2 linked regions of the Sporocytophaga myxococcoides DSM 11118 genome follow. The protein of the gene in region 1 interacts with the protein of each later gene in a pairwise test. Links are inferred from orthologs where the notes say so. Each region holds a gene or a part of one and is shown in the gene's direction. Other genes may lie near its edges.

Evidence for each region.
Region 2: the proteins of ruvC (region 1) and ruvA interact in binary tests that used the Escherichia coli proteins (3 or more experiments, as listed by UniProt). The link is inferred for Sporocytophaga myxococcoides DSM 11118 from one-to-one orthologs.

Annotation. Positions count from the first base shown.
Region 1 is NZ_AUFX01000005.1:514,735-522,817, reverse strand. The notes cover bases 3,002-5,938. They hold ruvC (crossover junction endodeoxyribonuclease RuvC), read left to right. Parts: upstream 3,002-4,143; coding sequence 4,144-4,734; downstream 4,735-5,938. Other genes in these bases: K350_RS0108195 (NAD(P)-dependent oxidoreductase), read right to left, coding at 5,753-5,938; greA (transcription elongation factor GreA), read right to left, coding at 5,189-5,659; K350_RS0108205 (HIT family protein), read right to left, coding at 4,797-5,189; K350_RS0108215 (lysylphosphatidylglycerol synthase domain-containing protein), read right to left, coding at 3,151-4,140; K350_RS0108220 (glycosyltransferase), read right to left, coding at 3,002-3,151. In the rest of the region: K350_RS0108235 (PP2C family protein-serine/threonine phosphatase), read right to left, coding at 1-535; K350_RS0108230 (ABC transporter permease), read right to left, coding at 507-1,757; K350_RS0108225 (hypothetical protein), read right to left, coding at 1,759-2,013; more of K350_RS0108220, read right to left, coding at 2,018-3,001; more of K350_RS0108195, read right to left, coding at 5,939-6,688; mgtE (magnesium transporter), read right to left, coding at 6,697-8,049; 16S rRNA (adenine(1518)-N(6)/adenine(1519)-N(6))-dimethyltransferase RsmA, read right to left, coding at 8,054-8,083.
Region 2 is NZ_KE384560.1:91,789-97,360, reverse strand. What follows is about bases 2,574-5,572. They hold ruvA (Holliday junction branch migration protein RuvA), read left to right. Parts: upstream 2,574-3,774; coding sequence 3,775-4,371; downstream 4,372-5,572. Other genes in these bases: sov (T9SS outer membrane translocon Sov/SprA), read left to right, coding at 4,383-5,572; K350_RS0118685 (NADP-dependent malic enzyme), read left to right, coding at 2,574-3,778. Outside these bases: K350_RS0118690 (lytic transglycosylase domain-containing protein), read left to right, coding at 1-1,147; more of K350_RS0118685, read left to right, coding at 1,499-2,573. UniProt on the Escherichia coli protein: The RuvA-RuvB-RuvC complex processes Holliday junction (HJ) DNA during genetic recombination and DNA repair.

The DNA of each region.
Region 1 (8,083 bases):
CTCTTGCAATTTCAAGCTCCTTTCGGAATGCTTCCTGTTGAAGTTCTTTTCTTGCAAGCTTTTTATTCTCAATTGCCACAGTAATGATATTGGCAAAAGTCTGAACGAAAGACACGTCTGTATTTTCTTCACCAAGCTCCAGGCCTCCAATAAATACTAAAGCAAGCAATTGTGATTTATGTGCAACAGGAATCAGCAAATCAAATTCAGAAAAGTGATTAGCTGTCTTTTCCAGTTTCGATATTTTGCTAACGTTAAAAAATGATTGATCTAATTCAATAGATTTAAAATTCGTTTTTGTGCCATAGTTGACTTTACAGCTCCAACCAGAATCAAAAACATAAAGGGCAAATTTCTTGATTTTAAGATTGGCTATTAAAGTGAAGTAAAATATCTTATATAAAGATTCTTCGGGCAAGTTAAAATTAATTGCCTGCGTTACTTCAAGTAGAGAGTTTAACTCCAGCTGCTTTAGTTGCAACGAGTTTTCCAACCCACCTTCTTTTTCACCATTTGACGGCGCTTTGGGGATCATATGCGTCTCTTAAGCCGTTTCCGAATAAGTTAAATGCCAATACAAGAATACAAATACACAAACTTGGAAGTACTACCAGATAGCCAGAATCTTTTGCCAGCATTGATCCATAACCTTCATTAACCATCATGCCCCAGGAAGGCATTGGTGGTTGTACTCCAAGACCAAGAAAACTTAACCCTGCCTCAATCAAGATTGCAGATGCGAAGTTTGCTGTAGCAATTACAATCAAAGGCCCAACAATGTTAGGAAGGATATGCACAAAGATAATTCTGAGATCACCTACTCCTAGAGCCTTTGCAGCTTCAACATAAAGCTTTTCCTTTAAGCTTAAGATCTGCCCCCTCACAACTCTTGCCACTTCTACCCACATCGTTAATCCTACAGCTACAAATGCCACCCAAACCCCTCTGCTTTGCAAAGCAAGGCTGATAGCGATAACAAGCATAATGCTTGGAATAGACCAAACTACGGTCATAAGCCACATTATAAACTTATCAGTTGTTCCGCCGAAAAATCCGCTCAAAGCACCTAGAGTGACGCCCACTAGAATAGAAATTAATACTGAAATAAATCCTATTGAAAGTGAAATACGTGTACCAAATAATAACCTGCTCAGGATATCGCGACCCGCCTTATCTGTTCCCAACAGATACTCTCTTTTTTCTATATTATGATCCAGAAAATCTCTTAATAATTCCTCTCTTGTGATTTGAACTGTCTTTTCATTTAAATCAAGGTAGGTAATGACATCGTCTTTCACAGAATAGTTGTAGATAGAGTCCGGCTTAAGTTTTGGGGAAGAGCCTACAAAAAGGTTCTTAGTAACAGCTACGATATCAGCAGATTCTGTTTCATCCTCTTTTCCAAAAAGGGAATAATATACCTTAAGGTTTTTAATCTGATAGGAACTGACAGGTTGAATAATAAAATCACTTTCTTGTCCCATATACATCTTCTCCAGAAAATTGCCTCTCTCAATTTCTCTGTTTTTTCTGAATTTCAACAAAGTACATTCAAACCCTATTGGTTTCTTTTTAATAAGTGCGGAGCCATCATTCGCATTAGGAGTATGATCTGGCATTATTAAATAACCTAGAATTGCAATAATGTGAGCAAGAACAATAACTATAAATCCGGCAATTGCTGGCTTATTTTTCCATAGCCGCTTGCGAACATAATAAGAAGGTGTTTTGACGGTATTCTCTTTCGACTTAACCACTTTATAAGGTGTTATGAGCTTTTAATCCTGCTTTGGTTGCAAGAAAATGGTAATTTTCGAATTGTCCCTTTGAAACTTCTCCGGATTCGACTTCATCTTCTGTGCCTTTATAAAAAACTTTTATCCACCCTTTACGGAAAAGTTGCTCCAAATGATTCCTTAATTCCGAATCATCCATTGTTAAATTTTTCAACAAATGGTCCAAGGTGCAAATAAAATAAAGTTCATCCAGAATGTCGTATTCTTGTGGTGTCAATTTCTCAGTTTTTAATATCTCTTCCTTTCCAGACAAAACTACCAGAATTACTTAATAATCCAATAGTTATAACATAAAACGGGTAAAAGGCCCATGTAATTGCAAATTCAATAAGATTAAATTGATGATCTAAAAGCCGAGAAACCTGTTTCAGAAATATAAACTCTGTAACAAATTTTACTATGGCAAAAGCTGCAAAAACAAGCAATCCCATTTTATCCACCAATGAATATGCGCCCGAAACTAAAAATAAAAAATTCACTAAAAAAATAAATAGCGCCAAATACTGATTTCTTTTGTTCTTATGCATTTTCCATTTACCAGCCCACCTCTTTCTTTGTTCCAAAAATTCTTTAACTGAATCTTTAGGATAAGTCATCACCAACGCTTCTTTCTTACATGCAAATAATACTTTACCGGGATACTTTTCGTAAATTTTATGCATAAGAAATTCATCATCTCCTGAGGCAATCTTTTCAAATCCGGTAAATCCCCCGACCTCATAAAATGCCTCTTTTTCATAACACAAGTTTGCACCATTGGCCATCGTAGGAAATCCTGACCCCAGGCAAACACCTCCGGTTCCCATAACTGCACTGAATTCAATTTGCTGCATCTTCTCAAACAATGTACCCTTAGAATAGAACCCTACCGGTCCACAAACCATTTTAGAATCTGATACTTCAAGCATTCCTGCCATTGTTGCAATCCAGTCTTCACCACACCTGCAATCCCCGTCTATCGTCAATATTAAATCACCTTTAGCTTTTGAGATTCCATATTCGATCGCCTTTTTCTTTGGAGCTGCATCTGATTGATAATCTCCAGAATAGAGGACAGATAACTGAATATCCGTCATTTCCAGATACTCCTGCACAAAAGTTACTGTAAAATCCACAGAGCCATCATCGATGACAATCACTTCAAATTTACTCTTAGGATATCGTTGATTAGATAAATCTGTAAGCAAACTTAAAATATTCAGTTCTTCATTTCTTACAGGAATAATAACTGACACAAACTTACCTGGCGATACATCTAAGTTTCTGGACCACAATTCCATTTTTCTCCATTTGAAAACGGCCCAAATAAGGGCAACTGCATAAATCAAAAAAAATGGAGCAATAACTATTAGCATCAAAATGGTCCTTTAATTTTTAACCTGAAAATAAGAAATAATCCCACCATTGAAGGTGTCAATACATTCAATAGCCAGACTGTAAGGCTAGAATACAATACCATTTGTAAATCAACACTTTTCCCCTCAAAAATAAATACTACAGCCGCTTCCCTTACTCCTAAATCGAATATTGTAGGTATTACAGATTTAACTAGAAGGACAAATGGAACTGCTAGAAATTGAAAAAACAAATCGGTTTTGACACGAAAGAAATTGAATACCAAAACAAATTGAAACAGAAAAATGAGATATCGGGAAGCTGATAGTGCAATCACCAATAAGATTTCTCTCAGATCATATTTTTTAATAATCAGAAAATAACTGGCAATGAGTTTCAATCCTTTGCTTTCCTCCAGATATCTTAAAATATTTTCTCGAAAAAAAAATAAAGCCGGTAGCAGTATATGAAATAAAAGCAAGGTAATTATAATGACCTTTTTTTGTGATTCAGAAAATGAAAACCACGAGAAGAGTAAAAAGAAAACCGAAATACTACCAAAATAAATAGTAGAATAAAATTGTGCTATCCTGCTCAGAAATATTGCACCTAAAGCTTTGGACCTCTCCTTACTTTTCATATTTAAGATTCGGCCGAGATAATCTCCTAGTCCATGAGGAGTAATAAACCCAAAAGCAGTTCCACATATAACTCCTTCCAAGGCACAAAAAAAAGAAGTTTTCTCTACTTTAGAAGCTAGAAGCTTCCATTTTAAACCTTCAATTCCCCAGTTTATTGGCATTAATAAAAAAGCAAAACAGATCATCCATGAATTACTTTTCCAGGAATTTATAATTTCGAAAAAGTAATTTCCGGTAAGTTGATCCTTTTTATTTACTGTATAAAAAATAATGGATAAGGAAACTATAAATACCAATGACTTAATTAAAAGGGAAAAATTGGGATTAATTTTCTCTTTTAAAGCCGAGAGGATGTGGTTAACTTGCATTGAATGATTTCTAAAGGAAAAGAAATAGAGAAGGACAAAATAATTTTAGGTGTAGATCCAGGTACCACGATTATGGGGTACGGCCTTATCCATATCCGAAAAAGCAAGATTGATCTCCTGCAATTTGGAGTAATTCACCTGAGTAAATATAGCAACCATGGAATAAAATTAAGTAAAATTTTTGAAAGGGTTGTGCAGCTGATAGATGAATACCATCCGGACGAAATGGCAATCGAGTCTCCTTTTTACGGAAAAAATGTTCAGTCTATGCTCAAACTGGGGAGGGCTCAGGGAGTAGCAATTGCAGCGGCAATCTCCAGGGAAGTTCCCATTTCGGAATATGCTCCCAAAAAAGTTAAACAATCTGTTACCGGTAATGGAAATGCTTCCAAAGAGCAGGTATCTAGTATGCTTTGTACCTTGCTAAAAATCCAGGAAGCTCCTAAATTATTTGATGCTACAGATGCACTTGCGGTTGCACTTTGTCACCATTTTCAGGGTGGACCATTGAAAGTGACATCTGGCAATTGGTCATCCTTTCTCAAAGACAATCCTGATAGAATAGTATCTGGCAAAAAAAATAACAGAGAATAGGTTATAAAAAAAGAGGCTGTCTTTTATTTCAAAGACAGCCTCTTTTTTTATAATAATATATATTAAAGATAACTCTTTATTTTTTTCTGAGTTTCTTCCATCACCTCTTTTGCAACAGTAAGTTTAGGTCTTGTAAAGTTGAGATCGTTCGCAGAGTTCATAGGCACAAGATGAATATGGGTATGCGGAACTTCAAGACCAATGACTGCAATACCAATTCTCTTGCAAGGAACAGCCTTTTGCACAGCCTTTGCAACTTTCTTGCTGAACACATGAAGGTGAGCCAGCAGCTCATCATCCATATCAAAAATATAATCGATTTCTGTTTTAGGCACTACAAGCGTATGCCCTACTACCAAAGGAGAAATATCCAAAAATGCATAACAGCGATCATCCTCAGCTATTGTATAACCTGGAATTTCACCGTTTATAATTTTTGTAAAGATGCTTGCCATTATCTGCTGATATCTAAGATTTCAAACTCAAGTTTTCCTGCAGGAACATCTATATATGCGGAATCTCCAATTTTTTTCCCAAGCAAACCTTTGCCAATTGGTGATTTTACAGAGATCTTTCCACTCTTTAGGTCCGCCTCTTCTTCAGATACTAATATATAGTTGACAATAGCATTAGTCTTTTTATTTTTTATCTTAACATTAGATAAAATTGATACTTTGGAAGTATCAATGTTACTCTCATCGATAATACGCGCATTGGCAACTACGTCTTCCAATTTACTGATTTTTAATTCAAGCAATCCCTGAGCATCTTTCGCTGCATCATACTCTGCGTTCTCACTTAAATCTCCTTTGTCACGAGCTTCTGCTATTTGCTTAGCCATATCGGCACGCCCTCTGGTTTTGAGCATAGCAAGCTCATCCTTTAACTTTCTAAGTCCTTCTTCTGTGTAATATGTGTATGCCATATCTCTTTGCAATTGCTTAGGTACAATAAAAAAAACGGCTTCCTCAACCGTTCAGGAATCAAAATTAAGATTTTTTTAACCAATTCCAAACCCTCAAATCCTACCTATTGATTCTCTGAGTTTTTCAACTAATACTTCATTAATTTTAACCAATGACTCATAGGTCCACCCTGCTACATGCGGGGTGAACAGTATATTTTCTCTTTCAACCAGATTTTCAAGATTAAGTTTTTGTACCGATGTTAATGTTTCAAACTTTTCGTTTTCAAGAACATCTAATGCCGCCCCTCTTATCTTACCCGAGTCCAATGCTTCAATTAAATCTTCCTGTTGCACAACCTCTCCTCTGGCTGTATTTATTAACCAAAAATTCTTTTTAAAGTTTGCGATAAATTTTCTATTGACCATTCTTCTCGAGACTTCTGTCAATGGAATATGCAGACTTAAAACATCCGCATTATTAAATATATCTTCAATGGAAACTTCTTGCGCAAATTCATCCGAATATCCTGATATATATTTATCATATGCTATTACCCTGCATCCGAAACCTTTGATCCTTTTAGCAAATGCTTTGCCCATGTTGCCATAGCCAATTATTCCAATGGTGAGCCCTCCTACTTCATAACCTCTGTTTTTTTCTCTCTTCCATATCCTATTCCTCACTTCCTTATCTCCTGTTTGCATCTTATTCATTAATGAAAGAAGCATTCCTACAGCATGTTCTCCAACTGCATCCCTGTTTCCTTCAGGAGCATTTACAACTTTTATATTTCTTCGATTTACTTCTTCAATATCAATTTGATCAAGTCCGGCACCGGCTCTAGCTATTATCTTTAAATTAGTTGCTAGATCTAGTAACTCCTTATCAATTTTCACTTTGCTTCTCACGATCAGTCCTTCATAGTTCATCACAATCTTTAAAAGATCCATTCTTGTGACAGATGGTCTATAATCTGGTACAATGCCTATTCCTTCCAACATAGAGACTATGGAAGGATGCATTTCATCTACAATAATAAATTTCATGATTTCATTTATAAATGATAAAGCGACTGCGCTACAAGAAAATAAATTGCGAGCCCTAGAAGATCATTGGCTGTCGTAATAAAAGGACCGGCAGCAAGGGCAGGATTAAAACCTAACTTATCTAATACCAATGGTGTAATGGTGCCCATTACTGTTGCTAATAAGACAACACTCATAAGTGCTGTAGAAACAATAATTGCCAGCTTTGTATCCTCTCCTAAAATCATATTCAAACCGAATACAAGAGAGCTCAACGCAATTCCGTTAATAAGTGCTACAATCAAGACTTTCAAAAAACTAGCGAAGTTGAATGATCCATATCCCGACTCTTTTGCCAATGACTGAACAACAACTGAACTAGTTTGTATTCCAACATTTCCTCCTGTAGCTGTAATCAATGGGATAAAAAATGCCATTGCCGGAATCAGACTTATATCTTTTTCAAAAAGTCCTATAAACTTTGCCCCCAGCATACCTCCGGACATACCGATAATAAGCCAGGGTAATCTTACCTTAGATAAAGTCCATACACTATCATCATCTTCTGCAGGACCACTGATACCAGCCATCATCTGAATATCCTGCTCAGCTCTTTCTTTAATAACGTCTACAACGTCGTCAATAGTAATTCGGCCAAGAAGCTTTCCATGCACATTTACCACAGGGATCGCTTCAAGGTCATATTTTTCCATAATCTGCGATACCTCTTCAGCACTGATAAATGTTTCTACAGCAATTATCTCTGGTTCATATATATCGGCAATCAATGTATGATCATCTGCAAGTAGCATCTTTTTAAGCGACACTATTCCCAGAAGTTTATCAAGATTATCTACAACATATACAGAATATATCCTGGAAACATTTCTGGACTGCCTTCTTATTTCCTCTATACATTGTGTTACAGTCCAGTTAAGGTTCGCGCGAATCAACTCCTTAGCCATCAAACCACCTGCGCAATCTTCATCATAGTGAATCAGGTCTCTGATGTGATCAGCTTTCTCTTTGTTATCAACAAGGGAAATTACTTCTTCCTTGGTTTTAACAGGTAACTCATTGATTATATCAACAGCATCATCTGAATCTATGAAACTAATGTATGCACCTATTTCATCGGGAGTAAATTCCTTTAGAAGCTTTTTTCTATAGTCGGAATCCAACTCTCTAATGACTTGAGCTCCGGTTTCATTCTCAAGGAGTTTTATTACATATGTAGAATGATCTGGATCCAGTTCATGCACTACAGAAGATATATCCTGAGGATGCAATTCATCCAATTGCTCCCTGATCCATGAATTCTTTCTGGCATCGACTGCCTGAATGAATGAATCCAAATATTCCTCTGTCAACTCAAACTGCATCGCTCTACTCTTTGATTATCATACAGGTTAGATT
Region 2 (5,572 bases), on another replicon or contig:
CCTGTATTTCGAAATTTTTGAAGAAGCTCTAAAAAGACACAATATGCCTCAGGAATTAAAATACCTGGCAATTGTTGAATCAGGGCTTAATCCTAAAGCAATATCAAGAGCAGGAGCTGCAGGTCTATGGCAGTTTATGCCAAGCACTGGCAAAATCTACAAACTGAAACAAGATCAGTATGTGGATGAAAGACTAGATCCATACAAGGCAACAGAAGCTGCGTGCAGATATCTTAAAGACCTTTACAATATTTTTGATGACTGGGAATTAGCCTTGGCCTCCTATAACTGTGGCCCTGGTAATGTCAGAAAAGCTATCAGAAAATCAGGATACAAGGATACTTTCTGGGAAATTTATAACTTCCTTCCACAGGAAACCAGAGGATATGTTCCTCAGTTCGTAGCCCTAACCTACACAATGAACCACATGCAGGATCATAATATCTTCGCAGACTCACTGGAATATCCTATTCGCTTCGATACAGTGCATATCAATCAATATGTAAATCTTGATATGTTCTGTGATCAACTGAATATCTGCAAAGATGAATTCACTAAGTTGAATCCAGCTATAAAAAGAAATTATCTTCCGGACAATTACCCTTTCCACGTCAGAATACCTTCAGATAAATCTGAATATTTTGCGATGAACAAACTGGCTATTCTGGATGAAAGCTCAAAAAGATCTGGTGATGAAAATGACGAAGATCTTGCCCAACCATCGGTACAGCTTGCCAGCACAAAGCCTTCATCTGAAAATAAATCTCGTGAAGTTGCTACTGCACAAAAGAAAAAGGTTTATTATACCGTAAAGAAAGGTGATGTACTTTCTAAAATTGCAGACAAATATGAAGTAAGTCTTTCTGACCTTAAAAAATGGAATAAGCTTAAAGGCTCTAGCATTAAGTCAGGACAAAAGCTTACCATCTACAAAGGTGGATTTATAATGGAAAAGCCAACATTGGCAAAGCACACAGAGAGTAATAAGAAGAAATATGTCCCTAAAAAGAAAGTATATTACGTACAGCCAGGTGACACTCTTTGGACTATTTCCAAATCCAACAATATCCCGGTTGAAAAACTAAAAAAACTGAATAATCTTAAGTCTAACGACATCAAAGTCGGACAAAAATTAATAATGAGCTAACAAGCTCGGATACAAATTTTCAAATGCTAAGTTTTAAAAGAATACAATTAAAACTTAGCATTTTTTTATTTCCCCAGCTCATTTTTATTATTCCTTTTTACTTTGATTTTTAAGCCTATTCCTGTCAAAACTCAGCCATTAAAACTTACAATTGTTTAAGATTAATTAGTTATTTTTACTCTTTATAAAACAAATTTTTAAAAGGGGATTACAAATTAAGAAATTCAGAAGATCAGATTGTCGCGAGTAGATTCAAAAATTCTTTTGCATACAGTTCAAAGCACTTCCTACATTTTTTTAATGAATTAATTCTTCTCTTAAAAAAAACAACCCGAATTATTTACTAAAATTATGGCTATTCATATAAGAAGAGAGGATGCCCTTAACTATCATAGTCAAGGACAGCCAGGAAAGATTGAAGTAGTACCTACTAAAATGCTCTCTTCCCAGCTCGACCTCGCACTGGCATACTCCCCTGGTGTAGCAGAGCCTTGTAAAGAAATTCATCAGAATAAAGAAGAGGTTTACAAATACACTGCAAAAGGAAATCTTGTAGGAGTAATTTCCAATGGTACTGCAGTACTTGGACTAGGCAATATCGGACCAGACGCATCTAAGCCTGTAATGGAAGGCAAAGGCGTTTTGTTTAAAAAATTCGCAGGCATTGATGTATTCGATATAGAAATCGACAGTACAGACCCTGATGAATTTGTAAGAATAGTAAAATCTCTGGAGCCGACATTTGGTGGTATTAACCTGGAGGATATCAAAGCTCCGGAATGTTTTGTAATAGAGCAAAAGCTCCGTGAACAAATGAATATACCTGTCATGCACGACGATCAGCACGGCACGGCAATCATCTCAGGGGCGGCATTGCTAAATGCACTTGAGCTTGTTCAGAAAAATATAGAATCTGTACGCTTCACAATTAGTGGTGCCGGCGCAGCAGCTATTGCATGCACAAAAATCTACCTGGACCTTGGGGCAAAGTTGGAAAACATCACAATGCTTGATGTTAATGGTGTTCTGAGAAAAGACCGAACTGACCTGAACCCTGTAACGACTCAATTTGCCACAGACCGAAATGTATATACACTTGACGAGGCAATTGAAGGTGCTGACATTTTTATTGGCCTATCCGCTGGAAATATTCTCACCAAAGAGATGGTGAAAAAAATGGCTAAGCAGCCTATTATCTTCGCATTGGCCAATCCTGTACCTGAGATAGATTATACTTCCGCACTTGAAGCAAGGCCTGACGCCATTATAGCTACAGGCAGATCCGATTTTCCTAATCAAGTAAATAATGTTCTGGGATTTCCATATATTTTCAGAGGAGCTATGGACGTTAGAGCAACGGATATCAATGAAGCCATGAAGCGGGCAGCAGTGAAAGCCATTGCCGACCTGGCTAAAGAACCAGTTCCGGAAATTGTGAATAAAGCCTATGGAGATGAAAAAATTTCTTTTGGCAAAACTTACCTTATTCCAAAACCGCTTGACCCAAGACTTATCACCACGATATCTCCTGCAGTAGCTAAAGCTGCTATGGAGTCAGGTGTAGCTCAAAGTCAGATCACTGATTGGGATTTATATCACGATCAGTTGCTGCAGAAAATAGGCAAAGATGAGAAACTGATGAACCGCATCTTTAGCAGAGCCAGGCAAAATCCTAAAAGAATCGTACTTGCAGAAGGTGAGCATTTCAAAATACTTAAAGCTGCACAAACTATAGTTGATGAAGGTATAGGTACACCGGTATTACTTGGCAATAAGGAAAAGATCAGGAAGATGAGTCATGAATATATGATTGATCTTACGGGATGTGAAATTATTAGCCCGATTGAAGAGAGAGAGAAACGCTATAGCTTTGGAGAGAAATTCTATAAAAAGCGTCAAAGAAAGGGCATCACGCCGGAAGAGGCTAAAAAGATGATGCGTGACCGGAATTATTTCGGAGCTATGCTAGTGGACGAGGGAGAGGCTGATTGTTTCATCACAGGATTAACTAAAGATTATGCAACTTCAATTAAGCCTGCTCTGCAAGTGATCGGAGTAGCACCAGGTACCAAAAAAGTAGCCGGGATGTATATCATTCTTAATAAAAAAGGACCATACTTTTTTGCAGATACAACAGTAAATGAAAATCCGAATGCAGAAGAATTGGCTGAATTGATAGGATTAACTGCCAATGCAGTCCGTTTTTTTGATTTCACTCCACGTATTGCAGTACTCTCCTATTCAAATTTTGGATCATCTAAAGGGATAGTACCGGAAAAATCTGCAAAGGCAACAAGAATTGCAAAAGAAAAGTTCCCGGAGCTCGTTATAGAGGGAGACATTCAGGCAAATATCGCATTGAACACAAAACTTCAACAGGAAAATTACCCGTTTAGCGCTCTGGCTCAGGAAGGTGCGAATACTTTTATATTCCCGGACCTGGCTGCAGGAAATATTTGCTATAAGCTTCTCCAGGAAATCGGAGAGGCTGAAACAATCGGACCAATACTAATGGGAATGAGAAAACCTGTGCACATACTTCAGCTTGGCAGCTCTATCAGAGAAATAGTAAATATGGCAGCTATAGCTGTGGTAGATACTCAGAACCATACAATTAATCAGCAAATATGATCGCATATATAGAGGGAAAATTAGCGTTCAAAGACCCATTCTTTGTAATAATTGAAACTAACGGAATAGGTTACCAGATAAGAATTTCTCTGCAAACTTATTCTTTAATTAAAGATGAAGAAAAGGTTAAGCTTCATACTTATTTGCATATTAAAGAAGATGCTCATACACTTTTTGGTTTTTTTCACATTGCAGAGAAAAAAATTTTTCTTGACCTCATATCCATCTCTGGTGTAGGCCCTGGAACTGCCATGATGATTATCTCTTCATTAAATGCAGAAGAATTAAGCAGAGCCATAGTCCAGGAAGACGTACGGACAATACAATCAATAAAAGGAATAGGTCTTAAAACTGCCCAGCGAATTGTACTGGAATTAAAAGATAAAATCAAAAAAGAACCAGTTGGAAACGAAGCACTATTGAACTTAACAAAATCTTCACACAATTTAATCAGAGGTGAAGCGTTATCCGCACTCATTACATTAGGCATCGCTAAAAATGTTGCTGAAAAGAGTATTGATAGCATTATAAAAAAAGAGGGAGATAATATCTCTTTGGAAAATTTAATTAAACAAGCGCTTAAAACAGCATAATTTTTTTTCAAGTGCTGAATCTGAATAAATATATACTCGTAGCAACACTTAGCTGTGTAACTTTTTATACCTGGGTTTCCTTCGGAAAGCCCAGCAATAGCACTTATACACTAAGAAGATCTGAACCTCCCGGTGACTCCACCGAAGAGAATAAAGACAGAAAGAAAAGACCTAACTATAATCCAAGCGACAGAGAGGGTGACCCTTTTTCTAACAGATCCTCCAAATCTCCTTTCCTGCTAAAAAACCCTACCAATGTGCAGACAGAAGTGGAGCTTGATTCCAGCATGGATAATTATAATATCTATGAGAAAGTAGGTGACTTTGATTATAGACCTCCTTCTTCTATGACTTTTGAAGAATACTCAAAGTATCGTCAGAAAGAAATGATGAAGTCTTACTGGAAATCTAAGTCTCAAGGTCTTGATGGCGAAACTCCTGTTTCTTCCAGAGGAAACCTTATTCCCAAAATATATGTGCGCGGACTTGAAGGACCTTTCGGAAGCAACTTCGTGGATATAAGACCTAATGGTCTGGTAATGCTGGATTTTGGCGGGAAATGGCAACGTGTTAATAACCCCAACATTCCTGTAAGACAACAGAGAACTGGAGGTTTTGACTTTGACCAGCAAATCAGTATGAACGTGGTCGGTAAGATTGGGGAAAAACTTAAGCTTACTGCCAACTGGGATACCAAGGCTACATTTGACTTTCAGAACAACCTTAAACTTGAATATACAGGATTTGAAGAAGATATCATACAAAAGATAGAAGCGGGTACAGTAAGCTTTCCATTAAACAGTGTCCTTATGCAAGGGCCTCAGAATCTTTTTGGTATTAAAACAAAATTACAATTCGGAAGATTATCTGTTACCTCAGTATTCTCAAGCCAACGAGGCAAAAGTGAAGAAATAAGATTACAAGGAGGTTCACAGGCTCGTGAAATAAATATTAAAGCTGACAACTATGAAGACAGACGCCACTTCTTCCTGGGACAGTTCTTCAGAAACAACTATGAAAGCTCTCTTGCCAGCTTACCTGTATTAAACTCTGGAGTGAAAATTACCAGGGTTGACGTTTATGTAACTAATAGAGCCAATACTACACAAAATCTGAGAAGTGTCGTTGGTTATCTTGATCTCGGCGAATCTAATCCTTATAACAAAAACCTGCAGGGAAACACTAATAAGGCTGCATCCAA